Thiohalobacter thiocyanaticus: one gene and its partner. The protein of the gene in region 1 interacts with the protein of each later gene in a pairwise test. Links are inferred from orthologs where the notes say so. Each region holds a gene or a part of one and is shown on either strand. Other genes may lie near its edges. The genes, in order: CFK21_RS00900 and clpB.

Region 1 (7,445 bases):
CAGGCGAACAGGACCCGCACCCGGCCGATATCGGTCACGGTTGTCGCACGTTGTTTGAGCTGCTCGGCCAGGGCCCGGGCGGCATCGCGGCCCTGATCCAGTTCCAGCGGCAGTACCACGTCGATGTGCACCTCGCCATTGAGGTAGTGCAGGTTGATCTCCTGCACCTGCTCCATTTCCGGGAGCCCGGCCCAGTTTCTGTGCAACTGGCCGAGGAGTTCGCTGCGCAGCGGCAGGTGATCACAGGGCGAGGCGCGGGAATCGTCCTCCGGATCCACGTGCACCGTCACATCCGCCACCACGTCGACGTCCCTGAGCAGGGTCTGGCGCACCCGCTCGCCGATCTGGTGGCCCTCGGAGACGCTGAGCCTGGGATCGACCTGGACATGCACATCGACCAGGGCATCGCTGCCGCTGCGCCGGGTGCGCAGCATGTGCAACTCGCGCACACCGCCGACGTCGCGGATGGTGTCACGGATCTGCTGCACCTCGTCTTCCTCCAGGGCGGTGTCGATCAACTCGCGCATGCTGCTCCAACTCAGGTCCCAGCCGATCTTCGCCACCATCAGGCCCACCAGCACGGCAGCGATGGCATCGAGATAGGGCAGGCCGGCCATGGTGCCGCCGATGCCCACCATCACCACGATGGAGGAAATGGCATCCGAACGGCTGTGCCAGGCGTTGGCGCGCAGCATATTGGACTTGATCCGCCGCGCCAGCCGCATGGTGTAATGATAGATCGCCTCCTTGGACAGCACCGAGAGCAGGGCGACGATCATGGCCCCCATGCCGGGCTGCAGCAGCAGGTCGGGGTGGAACAGCCTCCGCCCGGCATCCCAGACGATACCGCCGGCCACCAGGATCAGCGTCACGCCCAGCGCCACCGTCATCAGGGTCTCGATGCGGCCGTGGCCGTAGGGGTGAGAGGCATCGGCCTCGCGATGGGCATGCTTGGCGGCGAAGATGACCAGGAAATCGGTGAGCAGATCCGACAGCGAATGGATGCCGTCGGCGATCAGCGCCTGTGAGTGCGCGATCAGCCCGACGACGATCTTGGCCACGCCCAGGGCGAAGTCCACCACCGAACCGATCAGCGTGACCTTGCGGATCTCGCGGTAGCGCTCGGTATTCCCCGCTGTGGCGGGGACATGGCTGTGGCTATGGGCGTGCATGGGGTTGTGCTCTCGTTTATTGCGCCCGTGTCCGGTTGACCTTATGTGCGGCGATGATAACGCAAAGGACGCAGAGACGCAGAGACGCAAAGGAACATGTATTAAGGAAGGGCACTCTTCAGCCGCGTCATGGCGAGGGAAGCAATGTCATTTACATATAAATCGCTTTGCGCCTCTGCGTCTTTGCGACTTCTGCGTTGCAGCCGCCCAGTCACTCAGTCGAACCCACCCTCACGCTGATGCGTATGTCGCGGCCGTCCTGCTCGATGCCGACCACCTCGTGGCCGTTGATGCGGCACCAGGTGGGGATGTCGTTGATCGCGCCGGGGTCGGTGCAGCTGACGTGCAGCACATCGCCGGGGTCGAGCTCGGCGATCGCATCCTGGGTGCGGATCACCGGCAGTGGGCAGAGAATGTTGCGGGCGTCGAGCGTATGTTCGCTCACAGGTACCAGTCCTGACGGATCTCGTCCGGCGGCAGCGGTCTGACCCGGCGGGTGCTGCTCTCGCCATTGCGGTTGATCTCGACCTCGACCTCGGCCGCGTCACGCCCCTGACTGAAGCGGCCCAGCAGGCGCGCGGCCAGTTCCAGGTCGGCATCGTCGACTTCGCCGTCGAGCAGCACCAGCGGGCCCTTGTGACTGGTGCTGCGCAGATGGGTGAACTGCTTGCGGTAACCCTCGAGAAAGTTGTTCTCGCCCTCGTCGCGACCGATGATCAGCTTGAAATTGGACCGCGGACGGATATGCCGGCCGACCTTGAGCAGCATGATGTCATCGAGTTCATAGCGACGCTCGCCGCGCGCCTGCCACAGATCGGCCAGCTTGGTCGAATACTGCCTGTCGGTGAGAAAGCAGCAGCCGCCGGCCGGCTGCGCATAGTCCTCGAAGCCGAACTGCTGTGCCAGCGCCATCTGCGGCTTGCGTGAGCGGCCGCTGAAATCATACAAGCGCTCGCGCTCGACCCAGCCCTCGCGCTCCGGCAGGGTCTCGGGGAGGTTCTTCGCGCACAGCGGACGCAGCAGCAGATCCTCGGCGCCTGACTCATGCGCCACCACCGGCATGGTATCGGCGCGCTGCGACTTGGGCCGCTGGCCGATCACTTCGCCGGTGATGATGAAATCGAACCCGTGCGCCTCGATCCACTCGCGCGCCTTGCCGACCATGAACACCTTGCAGTCCAGGCAGGGGTTGAGATTGGCGCCGTAGCCGTGTTTCGGATTGATGACGACATCCTTGTACTCCTCGATGATGTCGACGATGTGCAGCTTGATGCCGAGCTGCTCGGCCACCCACAGCGCATTGTTGCGTTTCGGTTTGGCCTGGTCCTGATTGCGGATGGCGTGGGTGTGCCCCTCCACGCAGAAGCCGGTGAAGAAATTGATCCCCTCCACATGAACGCCCTGCTCCATGATGACGCGGGCGGCAAGGAGTGAATCCAGCCCTCCGGAGATGAGTGCGACGGCCTTGCGTTGTGACATGGGATTTCGATTGCGGATCGGTAATTTGCCGGACCGGCTATTTTACCCGCAGCTGCGGGTTAATGGCCAATCCTGGGTGATAACAATGCAGAGGACGCAAAGGCGCAGAGGCTCAGAGGAATGAAAAAATAAGAAAACCCTGCGTCTCTGTGCCTTTGCGTGCTCTGCGTTATCGCCGCCCGGGCCGGAGACGAGCTGTCATACCTGACGCTACCGCCATCAGCTCAGTGGGGTTTTTCCGTGTCCTCGTCCAGCGGGATCGGGATGACGCCGGTCTGGCGCCGATACTGCGCGAAGGCCCGCCGGCTGCCGGTCTGCTGCCACAGTTCGGCATTGTGCAGGGGGTCGAGTACAGCTTCGCGGTCGAGTTCGCGCATGGTCTGCAGCACATCGCGCAGGTGCACGAAGGCCTCGGCCAGCTGGGCATAGACCTCGGCCGTGGCATGGCGCAGGCGCTCGGCCAGGGTGCCGTAGGCGCTGCGGCCCAGGTCGACGAAATAGGTATGGTTCACCAGCCGGCGGCGGGCCTGTTCGGGATAGAAACCGGAATACAGCAGGCACTGATCCCCCACGTCGCGCAGCTGTTCCTCCTGCAGCCGGCCGCGGGATGACATGCCGTGGAGAAAATCGAGCGCGATCACCCGGGCGGCCAGCTCCGGCCGCGAGGTGAACCGCATCAGCAGGAACACCAGGTAGCTCTGCAACTCCTGGTCGAGGTGGGTCGCGCAGGCCTGTTCGGCCTCGTTGACCAGCGCCTGCCACTGCGCCGTGGACGTGGGGTGAAGGACCAGCTTCATGGGCACCTCCCAATCAATATATCGGTCCGGGCCGCAGGGGCCTTTACAGTTTATTGACTAGCAGATTCCGGGCCAGGTTCGGTCTGAACGGCCTGCCCGGCGGCACCTGACACTCAATATACCCAATTCCCGATTCCGGCAGAAACTCCCCGTCGGCGCGGATCCGTGCCGGATTTTCTCTTTCACCCCCGGCCCCGGGCGGGCTATACTTGCCGGCCTTTACCTTCAGCAATTTCAAGATGTTTGCGATGGCCAGCTCCACTGCGTCCCAGTCCGGTTTCGATGTCGGCACCTTCCAGGGCCTGATCCTGGCCCTGCAAAGCTACTGGGCGGAGCAGGGCTGCGTGATCCTGCAACCGCTGGACATGGAGGTCGGCGCCGGCACCTTCCACCCGGCCACCTTCCTGCGCTCCATCGGCCCCGAGCCCTGGCACGCGGCCTATGTGCAGCCCTCGCGCCGCCCCACCGACGGGCGCTACGGCGACAACCCCAACCGGCTGCAGCACTATTATCAGTTCCAGGTGGTGCTCAAGCCTTCGCCGCTGGAAATCCAGGACCTGTACCTGGGATCGCTCAGGCACCTGGGGCTGGATCCGCTGGTGCACGACATCCGCTTCGTCGAGGACAACTGGGAATCGCCCACCCTGGGCGCCTGGGGCCTGGGCTGGGAGGTCTGGCTCAACGGCATGGAGGTCACCCAGTTCACCTATTTCCAGCAGGTCGGCGGCCTGGACTGCAAGCCGGTCACCGGCGAGATCACCTACGGCCTGGAGCGCATCGCCATGTACCTGCAGGGGGTGGAGAGCGTGTTCGACCTGGTCTGGACCCGCACCCCGGCCGGCACCGTGACCTACCGCGACGTGTTTCACCAGAACGAGGTCGAGCAATCGACCTACAACTTCGAGCACGCCGACACTGAATCCCTGTTCGCCTGGTTCGACAGCTGCGAGCGCGAGAGCCGGAAGCTGATCGAGGCCGGGCTGCCGCTGCCGGCCTACGAGCAGGCACTGAAGGCCTCGCACACCTTCAATCTGCTGGATGCCCGCAGCGCGATCTCGGTCACCGAGCGCCAGCGCTATATCCTGCGCGTGCGCGCCCTGGCCCGGGCCGTGGCCGAGGCCTACTATGCCAGCCGCGAGGCACTGGGCTTCCCGATGCTCAAGCAGGAGGTCCAGGGATGAGCCAGACCCGCGACCTGCTGATCGAGATCGGCTCCGAGGAACTCCCGCCGAAGGCCCTGCGCCGGCTGCGTGATGCCTTCGAACAGGGCATCACGACCGGGCTGGACAAGGCCGAACTGCAGTATGCCGCCACTGTGGCCTATGCCGCCCCGCGCCGGCTGGCGGTCTGGGTGAAGGGTCTGCAGACCGCTCAGCAGGACCGTGAACAGCTCAAGCGCGGCCCGGCCGTCACCGCGGCCTTCGACGACGAGGGCTGCCCCACCAAGGCGGCCGAGGGCTTTGCCCGCTCCTGCGGCGTGACGGTCGAGCAGCTCGAAACCCTCGAGACCGACAAGGGCGCCTGGCTGGCCTACCGGCAGTTCGAGCCCGGCAGACCCGCCGCCGATCTGATCCCCGATATCGTCGCCCAGGCACTGAGCCAGCTCCCCATCCCCAAACGCATGCGCTGGGGCGATGGCGACGATGAATTCGTCCGGCCTGTACACTGGGTGGTGCTGCTGTTCGGCGACGAGGTGGTCGATGCAACGATTCTGGGTACGCCCACCGGACGCGAGACCTACGGCCACCGCTTTCATCACCCGGAACCGCTGTATCTCGCCGAGCCGGCCGCCTATATGCCGCTGCTCGAGACCGAGGGCCATGTGCTGGCCGACATGGACGTCCGCCGCGAGGCCATCCGCGGCCAGGTGATCGAGGCCGCGCGCCGGCTCCAGGGCGAGGCCCTGATCGACGACGAGCTGCTGGACGAGGTCACTGCCCTGGTGGAATGGCCGGTGGCCATCAGCGGCGGTTTCGATCCCGAGTTCCTGGAGGTCCCGGCCGAGGCGCTGATCTCCTCCATGCAGGATCACCAGAAGTACTTTCCCGTGGTGGATGGCAACGGCAGCCTGCTGCCGCATTTCGTCACCGTCGCCAACCTGGAGAGCCGCGACCCGGATCAGGTCCGCGCCGGCAACGAACGCGTGATCCGCCCGCGCCTGACCGACGCCGCCTTCTTCTGGACGCAGGACCGCAGACAGCCGCTGGCAAGCCGCCAGGAACGACTGGCCAGCATGGTGTTCCAGAATAAGCTCGGTACCCTGCTGGACAAATCGCAGCGGGTGGCACGGCTGGGCCGCACCATCGCCGCCGCCATCGAGGCCGATCCGGATCAGGCCGAACGCGCCGCGCTGCTGGCCAAGTGCGACCTGCTCACCCAGATGGTCTTCGAGTTTCCGGAACTGCAGGGCGTGATGGGCCGCTACTATGCGCTGCACGATGGTGAGTCCGCTGAAGTCGCGCAGGCCCTGGACGAGCAATACATGCCGCGCTTTGCCGGCGACCGGCTGCCGCAGAGCGCCATCGGCCAGGCACTGGCCATCGCCGACCGGCTGGACACCCTGGTCGGCATTTTCGCCATCGGCCAGGCGCCCACCGGCGACAAGGATCCCTTCGCCCTGCGCCGGGCCGCACTCGGCATCGTGCGCATCCTGATCGAATGCGAACTTGACCTGGACCTGCACTCACTGCTGGATGAAAGTGCCGGCGGTTTCGCACCGGAGATCAAGGCCGGCCATGTGACCGCCGAGGTATTCGAGTTCATGCTCGACCGGCTGCGCGCCTACTACAGTGAAACAGGCCTGGATATCCATATCTTCGAAGCGGTGCGGGCACAGACCCCGACCCGGCCGCTCGATTTCCATCGCCGCATCGAGGCGGTGCGCGAATTCGCCCGGCTGCCCGAGGCCGAGAGCCTGGCCGCGGCCAACAAGCGTATCGGCAACATCCTGCGCAAGGCTGAGTCCACGGTGCCGGATCAGGTCGATGCCGGGCTGCTGAAAGAACCGGCCGAGCAGGCACTGCACTCGGCCGTCGAGCAGCTGCGCCCGAAGGTTGAGCCACTGTTCGAGGGCGGCCAATACACCGAGGCCCTGTGCCTGCTGGCCGCCCTGCGCGAGCCGGTCGACAGCTTCTTCGATCAGGTCATGGTGATGGCCGAAGACCCGGCCCTGCGCGACAACCGCCTGGCCCTGCTGCAGGGGCTGCAGGCACTGTTCCTGGGCGCGGCGGACCTGTCTCGGCTGCAGTAGGCTAGACTGAGAACAAAACCTCAACGCAGAGGCGCAAAGGCGCTAAGAAACCAGAATATTTTGCTGCTCGTGCAGTGGTGTAGGATGGGTGGAAGCGCCATGCGCTGTAACCCATCGAATGAACTGCTCAACGATGGGTTGCGCTTTGCTCCACACATCCTACACGGGAGGTCCCATGAGCAACCCGGATTCCTACGCTGACATGCTGGCCGCGGTGCAGGCCTTTCATGACAAGCACGACTTCAAGAACACCGGCGGCGAGGACATGACCTACCGCATCGCCCTGATGGCCGAGGAACTGGGCGAGATCGCCGCCTGCGTGACCAAGGGCAAGGACACAGGCAAGCTCGCCGAGGAGTGCGCCGACCTGCTGATCCTGATCATGGGCACGGCGATTGCCGAGGACTTCGATCTCAAACAGGCCTTCTGGGACAAGATGGACAAAATCATGCAGCGCGATGCCCGCATGGTGAACGGCCGCATCCGCGTCTCCGAGTTCCGTGACACCTGAGCAGCCGCATGCAGCCCGTCATCGTCGACCTTGACGTCATTCGTGACACCAGCCGTGACGCCGCGCCCGATCAGTGGAATCCGCGCCCCGGCAGCCTGGAGGCCATTGCCCGCCTCAGCCGCGCCGACCGGCGGGTACTGGTCACAGGGACACCCGTCAGGGACGGCGACCCCGCCACGGCGCTGGATCGGCTGACCCGGCTGCACAACCGCCTGTCCCAGGCCGCAAGCAACGCC
Region 2 (7,624 bases), 2.6 Mb from region 1 along the record:
AGCACCTCCATCCGGGCAGCAGCAGAGGAGGTGCTGTCGCGCACGGACGGTCGTCTCTACGGCCTGTTCAACAATGCCGGCTACGGCCAGCCCGGCGCGGTCGAGGATCTGTCGCGGGAGGCACTGCGCCGGCAGTTCGAGACCAATGTCTTCGGCACCCTGGAACTGACCAATGCCCTGATTCCCGCCATGCGCCGCCACGGTGAAGGCCGCATCGTCCAGAACAGTTCGGTACTGGGGCTGGTCGCGCTACGCTGGCGCGGCGCCTACAACGCCAGCAAGTTTGCGCTGGAAGGCTTCTACGACACCCTGCGGCTGGAGCTGCAGGGCAGCGGCATCCACTGCGTACTGATCGAACCGGGCCCGATCCGCTCGAACTTCCGGGCCAACGCCCTGGCCCGCTTTCGCGAGCATATCGACAGCGAGCACAGCGCCCACCGGGCGGCCTATGCCGCCGTGCTGGAGCGCCTGACCCGGGCGGGGCCGGCGGCACCCTTCACCCTGGGCCCCGAAGCGGTGCTGGACAAGCTGGTCCTGGCTCTGGAACAGCCACGCCCGCGGCCGCGTTATTACGTGACCGTGCCGACATATCTGTTCGGGTATCTGAAACGGCTGCTGTCGACCCGGATGCTGGACCGGGTGCTGGCAAGGATTGAATGAATACGGAAATGCAGGATGGGGGCAGGCGCTGACGCTGCAACCCCTCAATCACTCGGGAAAAGATGGGTTGCGCTTCGCTCCACCCATCCTACGGTCAGGCCCTGACGTCGAGATTGCGACCGACCCGGGCCTCGGGATCCGGGGCCGGGCGCTCCGGGGCGACGGGTTCCGGTGCGGACTCGACCGGCTGTCGGGCACTCTGCGCCTGGAGTTCGCCGGCCTTGTTCAGCGTCTTCACGGCACTGGCCGTGTCGGGAGCCGCCGTGCGCATGACGGATTCGATCACGCTGCTGCCACTGCCATTGATATCCATTGCGATTACTCTGCGGTCTGCGGGTCTACCGAGTTTAACGGCCGGCCGGCCGCAGGCTTTAACGGCGGCTGGGATTGCTGCCGCAGGACTGTATAACACAATGATTTCATTGATAAGGACCGACCCGGATCAGGGCCGCTGTCCACATCACCCGCACGGCTGAACGATCAGCGGAACCTCCATCTCCTCCCGACTCGCACCGCTGTGCACACCGGCGAAGCTGAAAGGCCTTTCATCGCCCAGGGTATCCTTGATGACATAGTTGTCCTTCATCAGCAGCACATAATCGCCCAGGCGGCTGTCGAGCTCCGGATGCGACTCGCCCGGCCCCAGCCAGCCCTGCGCCACCAGATCGGCGGCCGGCAGCAGGGTGCAATACCCGGCCAGTTGGGTGGTGACATAGTCCTCGAAACGCTGCCGGGCACGCGGGCGCACATAACAACTGGCCGCACGCGGCTCACCGCACAACGGCAGGGTCAGGCAGTCGCGCAGTTCGGGATGCTGCTCCAGGCGCACATGACGATCCGCAGCCGTATCGATGTGGCCATGATCCGCGGTCAACAGCACCAGGCTATCGGTGCCGGCCAACTCCCGCGTCAACCCGACCCACCACTCATCAAGCGCCTCGAACAGCACCGCCGTCGCGGGACTGGCCACGCCCTCATGATGAATGCAGCTGTCGAGTTCCGGCCAGTAGATCCAGGTCAGGCTCGGTTCCGGCTGCAGGCGCAGCTGCTGCACCAGGCCTTCGCCCAGTCGTTCCAGCGAGGCATAGCCGGTGCGGACGGCCGGCGCGGTCAGGGTGGTACTGTAGGGGGAATTGACAATGGCCTCGGGCAGCCAGGCACGGCAGGTCCGCTCGACATCGGCCAGGAAGGGACGGGTGTCGATCACCTGCGGCACCGACAGTCCCAGCTTGCGCAGATCCACGCCGCCGGCCCGGGTTACGAAGGGCAGAATGGTCGCGACGACCCCGGCCTCGCGCAGCCACTGGAACCAGCCGGTCACAGCATGCTGACGCGGCGGCCGGCCGGTGAGCAGGCTGGTGATGGCGCTGGCGGTAGTGGTGGGAAACACCGAGGTCAGAATACGGCGCGAGGCCCGGGCCAGGCTGGAATCGGGGAACTGCCGCAGTACGTTCTCGCCCAGGCCATCGATGACGACCAGCAGGATGTGACGGGCCGCCGCCAGTTCCTTCAGGTCCAGCCCGGTCAGCGGCAGGCATGCATCCGACCCGCCCGTCCCCAGCGCGGCGCGCAGGCTCTGCATCAGGTTCACCAGGCTGCCGCCATGATAGTCCGGCTTGATCATACCGGCACCTTACGCCGGGGACAGCAACGGGTTCAAGACACCCCCCTCACTCCTCACTCAAGACAAAAAAAGCCCCGCGGGGGACACGGGGCACGCCTGACTTGGCGAGGTAATGTCACCAGTATCAGGTGGAGGAGTCTCACAGTTCCAACCATTTCCAGGTTCAAACTGTATAGATATTAGATAGACCCTGCGCTGATCTAAATCAAGTCCGGACAGGTAAATCTATTGAAACAATCCGACGCCGTAGGATGGGTGAAGCGCAGCGTAACCCATCGCTTCTCAGGCAATGATGGGTTCCGCTTTGCTTCACCCATCCTACGGCAATGACGCAAATGCGCGTCGGGTCCGCCGCCGCATAAGCAGTTTTCACCTATGCCGCACACATCCGGCCATCAGGCCGCCGAAGCGGCCTGCTTGTCGGTCTTGTGGAAGTCCAGTTCGCCGTCGCGCACATCGACCTCGATACGGGTCCCGGGACCGAACTCGCCGGCCAGGATATGCTGGGCCAGCGGGTTCTCCAGCTGATGCTGGATGGCGCGCTTGAGCGGCCGGGCGCCGTAGACCGGATCGAAACCGGCCTCGCCCAGCTTGTCCAGCGCGGCATCGCTGAGCGCAAGCTCCATGTCGCGGTCGGCCAGGCGCGCGCGCAGGTAATCGATCTGGATGTTGGCGATCTCGCGGATCTGCTCGCGCCCCAGCGGATGGAACACCACCACCTCGTCGACGCGGTTGATGAACTCGGGCCGGAAGTAGCCGCCCACGACCTCCATCACGGCGGACTTCATCCGGTCGTAGTTCTCCTCGCCGGACAGCTGCTGGATCTGCTCGGAGCCCAGGTTGGAGGTCATCACGATCACGGTGTTGCGGAAATCCACGGTCCGGCCCTGGCCGTCGGTCAGGCGCCCGTCGTCCAGCACCTGCAGCAGCACGTTGAACACGTCCGGATGCGCCTTCTCGACCTCGTCGAGCAGGATCACCGAGTAGGGCTTGCGGCGCACCGCCTCGGTCAGGTAGCCGCCCTCCTCGTAGCCGACATAGCCGGGCGGGGCGCCGATCAGGCGCGCGACCGAATGCTTCTCCATGAACTCGGACATGTCGATGCGCACCATGGCCTCTTCGGTGTCGAACAGAAAATTGGCCAGTGCCTTGGTCAACTCGGTCTTGCCGACACCGGTCGGACCCAGGAACAGGAACGAGCCGTTGGGCCGGTTGGGATCCGACAGGCCGGCGCGCGAGCGGCGGATGGCGTCGGAGACGGCCTTGACCGCCTCGTCCTGGCCCACCACGCGGTCGCGGATGGCTTCCTCCATACGCAGCAGCTTCTCGCGCTCGCCCTCCAGCATCTTGGACACCGGGATGCCGGTCCACTTGGAGACCACCTCGGCGATCTCCTCGTCGGTGACGCGGTTGCGCAGCAGTTTCATCTCCTGCATCTCGGCCTGAGTGGCCAGGTCCAGCTGCTTCTGCAGCTCCGGGATCCTGCCGTACTGCAGTTCGCCGGCGCGGGTGAGATCCCCGGCACGCTGGGCGGTCTCCAGTTCCTTGCGGGCGCGCTCCAGTTCCTCCTTGACATGATGGGTGCCCTGGACCGAGGCCTTCTCGGCCTTCCAGATCTCCTCCAGGTCGGAGAACTCGCGCTCCAGCCGAACCAACTCCTCCTCCAGCGTGGTCAGGCGCTTCCTGGACGCCTCGTCGCTTTCCTTCTTCAGCGCCTCGCGCTCGATCTTGAGCTGGATCATGCGCCGCTCCAGACGATCCATCTCCTCGGGTTTGGAGTCGATCTCCATGCGGATGCGCGAGGCGGCCTCGTCGACCAGGTCGATGGCCTTGTCGGGCAGCTGGCGATCGGTGATGTAGCGGTGCGACAGGGTGGCCGCGGCGACGATGGCCGGATCGGTGATCTCCACCCCGTGGTGGACCTCGTACTTCTCCTTCAGCCCGCGCAGGATGGCGATGGTGTCCTCTTCGCTGGGTTCATCGACCAGCACTTTCTGGAACCGACGTTCCAGGGCGGCGTCCTTTTCGATGTACTTGCGGTATTCATCCAGGGTGGTCGCACCCACGCAGTGCAGCTCGCCGCGAGCCAGCGCGGGCTTGAGCATATTGCCGGCGTCCATCGCGCCCTCGGCCTTGCCGGCGCCGACCATGGTGTGCAGCTCATCGATGAACAGGATGACCTGGCCTTCCTGCTTGGCCAGGTCGTTGAGCACGCCCTTGAGGCGTTCCTCGAACTCGCCGCGGAACTTGGCCCCGGCGATCAGCGCGCCCATGTCCAGGGACAGCAGGCGTTTGCCCTTGATGCCGTCCGGCACCTCGCCATTGACGATGCGCTGGGCCAGGCCCTCGACAATGGCGGTCTTGCCCACGCCGGGCTCGCCGATCAGCACCGGGTTGTTCTTGGTGCGGCGCTGCAGCACCTGGATGGTGCGGCGGATCTCGTCGTCGCGGCCGATGACCGGATCCAGCTTGCCCTGCTCGGCCCGCTCGGTCATGTCGATGGTGTATTTCTCCAGCGCCTGGCGCTGGTCCTCGGCATTCGGGTCGTCGACCCTGGCGCCACCGCGCATGTTGTCGACGGCCTGCTCGAGCAGTCCCTTACTGGCACCGGCCTTGCGCAGCAGTTCGCCGACCGCGCCCTTGTCCTCGACCGCGGCCAGCACGAACAGCTCGCTGGAGATGTACTGATCCTTGCGCTGCTGGGCCAGTTTGTCGGTGATATTGAGCAGCCGGCCCAGATCGTTGGAGATGTGCACCTCGCCGGCGCTGCCCTCGACCCGGGGCAGTTTCTCCAGTGCCTCGCCCAGCTGCGAGCGCAGCAGGTTGACATTGACGTCGGCCTGGGTCAGCAGGTGGCGGACCGAACCGCCCTCCTGGTCCAGCAGCGCGATCAGCACATGCACCGGTTCGATGAACTGGTGATCCTGGCCCACGGCCAGGCTCTGGGCGTCGGCCAGCGCCATCTGGAACTTGCTGGTCAGCTTGTCCATCCGCATGATTTTCGTCTCTCCACTCGCCTGATTTCTGATTACCCTACAGATGGGGCGGCAACGGGAACATTTCAAGCCATGCTGGCGGCTCCCGGCGGCCTGTTTTCTGTCAGATATAGCAGATAGCGGCGGAAACGCATTGATTCAACTCAGCAGAACGTGACCCCGGCGGCTGTCTCGCGGGCGGCGGGATGGGTATGATCGGCCCCACGGGCGGCTCGACCGGGCATCGCCGGCAAGCGGAGGAACGGCTTATGAATCAGATCGGCAAGGCATTCCTGCAGGGCCTGGCGACCGTGCTGCCGGTGACCCTGACCCTCTACCTGGCCTGGCTGCTCGCCATGGGCGCGGAACGCATCATGGGGCGGGCAGTACGGCTGCTGCTGCCGGAGGGCTGGTACTGGCCGGGCACCGGACTGGTGCTGGCCCTGATCGTCATCACGATCATCGGCCTGGTGGTGCGGCTGCCGCTGATGAAGCTGCTGCTGCGGCTCAACGACGCCGTGTTCCGCCGAATTCCCATCATCAAGACGCTCTACTCCACCATCAGCGACTTCACCGATTTCGTTGCCCATATGCAGGACCGTCAGGACACCGGGCGACCGGTGAAGGTCAGGCTCTGGGATGATACCGAAGTGATCGGCCTGGTCACGGACCCGGATCCGAAGCTGGCAAACAACGCGGAGGGCGGCGACAGCCAGCGGGTGCTGGTCTACCTGCCCATGAGCTACCAGCTCGGTGGCTACACGCTGCTGATCAACCGCGACCGGCTGGAGCCGGTGGACATGCCGATGGAGGATGCGCTGCGGTTCGTCATCACCGCGGGGGTGAAGGGTGGGGAGAAATGAAGTTCAAGAGCGCCACGGAATACACGGAAAACACGGAAAACACGGACATGAGAATATCAATATGTTGCCCCGACGCTGCGCGCCGGGCAACAGGCCGGCATTGTCTACACGCAATTTTCCGTGTATTCCGTGGCGCTCTCAGGATTTTTTGTACACCTTGCGCCGGAACAGGTCGTTGCGCCGGCTGACCAGCCGGTCGAGGAACAGCAGCCCGTCCAGGTGGTCCATCTCGTGCTGCACGGCGCGTGCCTCGAACCCCTCCATGTCGAAGGTCAGCGGATTGCCGTCGGGATCGCACGCCTCCAGGTGGACGCGTTCGGCCCGGATCACGTTGCCGGTGTAGTCCGGCACCGACAGGCAGCCTTCCCGCCCCAGGGCATAGCCCTCCCACTCGGTGATTTCGGGATTGACCAGCACCAGGTAGCCGTGATTCGGCACCGGCTTTTTCATCTGCGACACATCCACGATCACCACCCGGATGAACTGTCCCACCTGCGGCGCGGCGATGCCCACCGCCCCGGGACCGGTGCGGCGGGTCTGTTCCAGATCGGCGATGAAGTCACGCAGCGACTGATCGAACGCGGCCACCGGTTCGGAGACCTGCTTCAGGCGCTCGTCGGGATAGGTCAGGATGTCAAAAACAGCCATGCTTGGGTTCCGGGTAAACGCTGCCTCACCCGATCAGCGTCTCGATCGGCTCGATGTCCACGTCCATGCCCTCGCGATGCACGATCTCCAGCGCCGAGCGCAGCGCCTCGATGCCCTCGCGGGCCCGACCCTCGATGGTCATGACATAGAGCGGTTCGGTCTCGCTGCCGCCGACGTCGGACTGCAGATCGGTGATATCCAGGCCCGCCTCGGCCAGGGCCGAAGTGACCTGGGCAACGATCCCGGCGCGGTCGGCGCCGTAGACGGTCACCCGCACATCCGGAATATGGTGCCGATGCAGACCGCCCTCGATCCGGTCCACATGCAGACGCAGACCGAGTGATTCGGCCTCGTTGTCCAGCAGCGACTGCAGCTGCTTCACACTGCCGCCGAACCTCACCATCAGCATGATGGTGAAGTTGCCGCCCAGGCGCATCATCGAGGCCTCGCCGAGGTTGGCCCCGCCCTCGAACAGGGCCGAGGCCACCTTGGCCACGATCCCGGCCCGGTCCGCGCCGACCAACGTCACCATGAACCATCCGCTCATAAGTTTCTCCGTAAAAAATGGCCACGGAAAGCACGGAAAATATGAAGTCAATGATGCGTAGGTCGGATCAGCCCGCAGGGCATAACCCGACACACGAACCGCGGACTGCGTCGGGTTACGCTTCGCTAACCCGACCTACAGATGCTGCAGCAAGCAACCAGCAATTGTCCGTGTTTTCCGTGTATTCCGTGGCGCTCTTTCTCCTCAATGCAACGTCGCGTGGGCGGCGTAGATGACCAGCACGCCGGCGGCGATCAGGACCACCTGCTGGGCGGTGGCGGCAGCGTGCACCCGCTTGTGCAGGCCC

Evidence for each region.
Region 2: the proteins of CFK21_RS00900 (region 1) and clpB interact in binary tests that used the Escherichia coli proteins (3 or more experiments, as listed by UniProt). The link is inferred for Thiohalobacter thiocyanaticus from one-to-one orthologs.

Annotation. Positions count from the first base shown.
Region 1 is NZ_AP018052.1:191,059-198,503, forward strand. The notes cover bases 1-2,971. They hold CFK21_RS00900 (sulfurtransferase TusA family protein), read right to left. Parts: upstream 1,618-2,971; coding sequence 1,384-1,617; downstream 1-1,383. Other genes in these bases: CFK21_RS00895 (cation diffusion facilitator family transporter), read right to left, coding at 1-1,172; CFK21_RS00905 (tRNA (5-methylaminomethyl-2-thiouridylate)-methyltransferase), read right to left, coding at 1,614-2,651; CFK21_RS00910 (hypothetical protein), read right to left, coding at 2,876-2,971. Also shown: more of CFK21_RS00910, read right to left, coding at 2,972-3,448; glyQ (glycine--tRNA ligase subunit alpha), read left to right, coding at 3,697-4,629; glyS (glycine--tRNA ligase subunit beta), read left to right, coding at 4,626-6,698; CFK21_RS00925 (MazG nucleotide pyrophosphohydrolase domain-containing protein), read left to right, coding at 6,874-7,209; CFK21_RS00930 (D-glycero-alpha-D-manno-heptose-1,7-bisphosphate 7-phosphatase), read left to right, coding at 7,218-7,445. UniProt on the Escherichia coli protein: Involved in thiosulfate metabolism.
Region 2 is NZ_AP018052.1:2,780,548-2,788,171, forward strand. The notes cover bases 2,480-5,629. They hold clpB (ATP-dependent chaperone ClpB), read right to left. Parts: upstream 5,281-5,629; coding sequence 2,680-5,280; downstream 2,480-2,679. Other genes in these bases: CFK21_RS12830 (DUF502 domain-containing protein), read left to right, coding at 5,529-5,629. In the rest of the region: CFK21_RS12810 (SDR family oxidoreductase), read left to right, coding at 1-660; CFK21_RS12815 (hypothetical protein), read right to left, coding at 755-973; CFK21_RS12820 (alkaline phosphatase family protein), read right to left, coding at 1,121-2,284; more of CFK21_RS12830, read left to right, coding at 5,630-6,122; def (peptide deformylase), read right to left, coding at 6,261-6,770; CFK21_RS12840 (glycine cleavage system protein R), read right to left, coding at 6,796-7,317; CFK21_RS12845 (ZIP family metal transporter), read right to left, coding at 7,522-7,624. UniProt on the Escherichia coli protein: Part of a stress-induced multi-chaperone system, it is involved in the recovery of the cell from heat-induced damage, in cooperation with DnaK, DnaJ and GrpE. Acts before DnaK, in the processing of protein aggregates.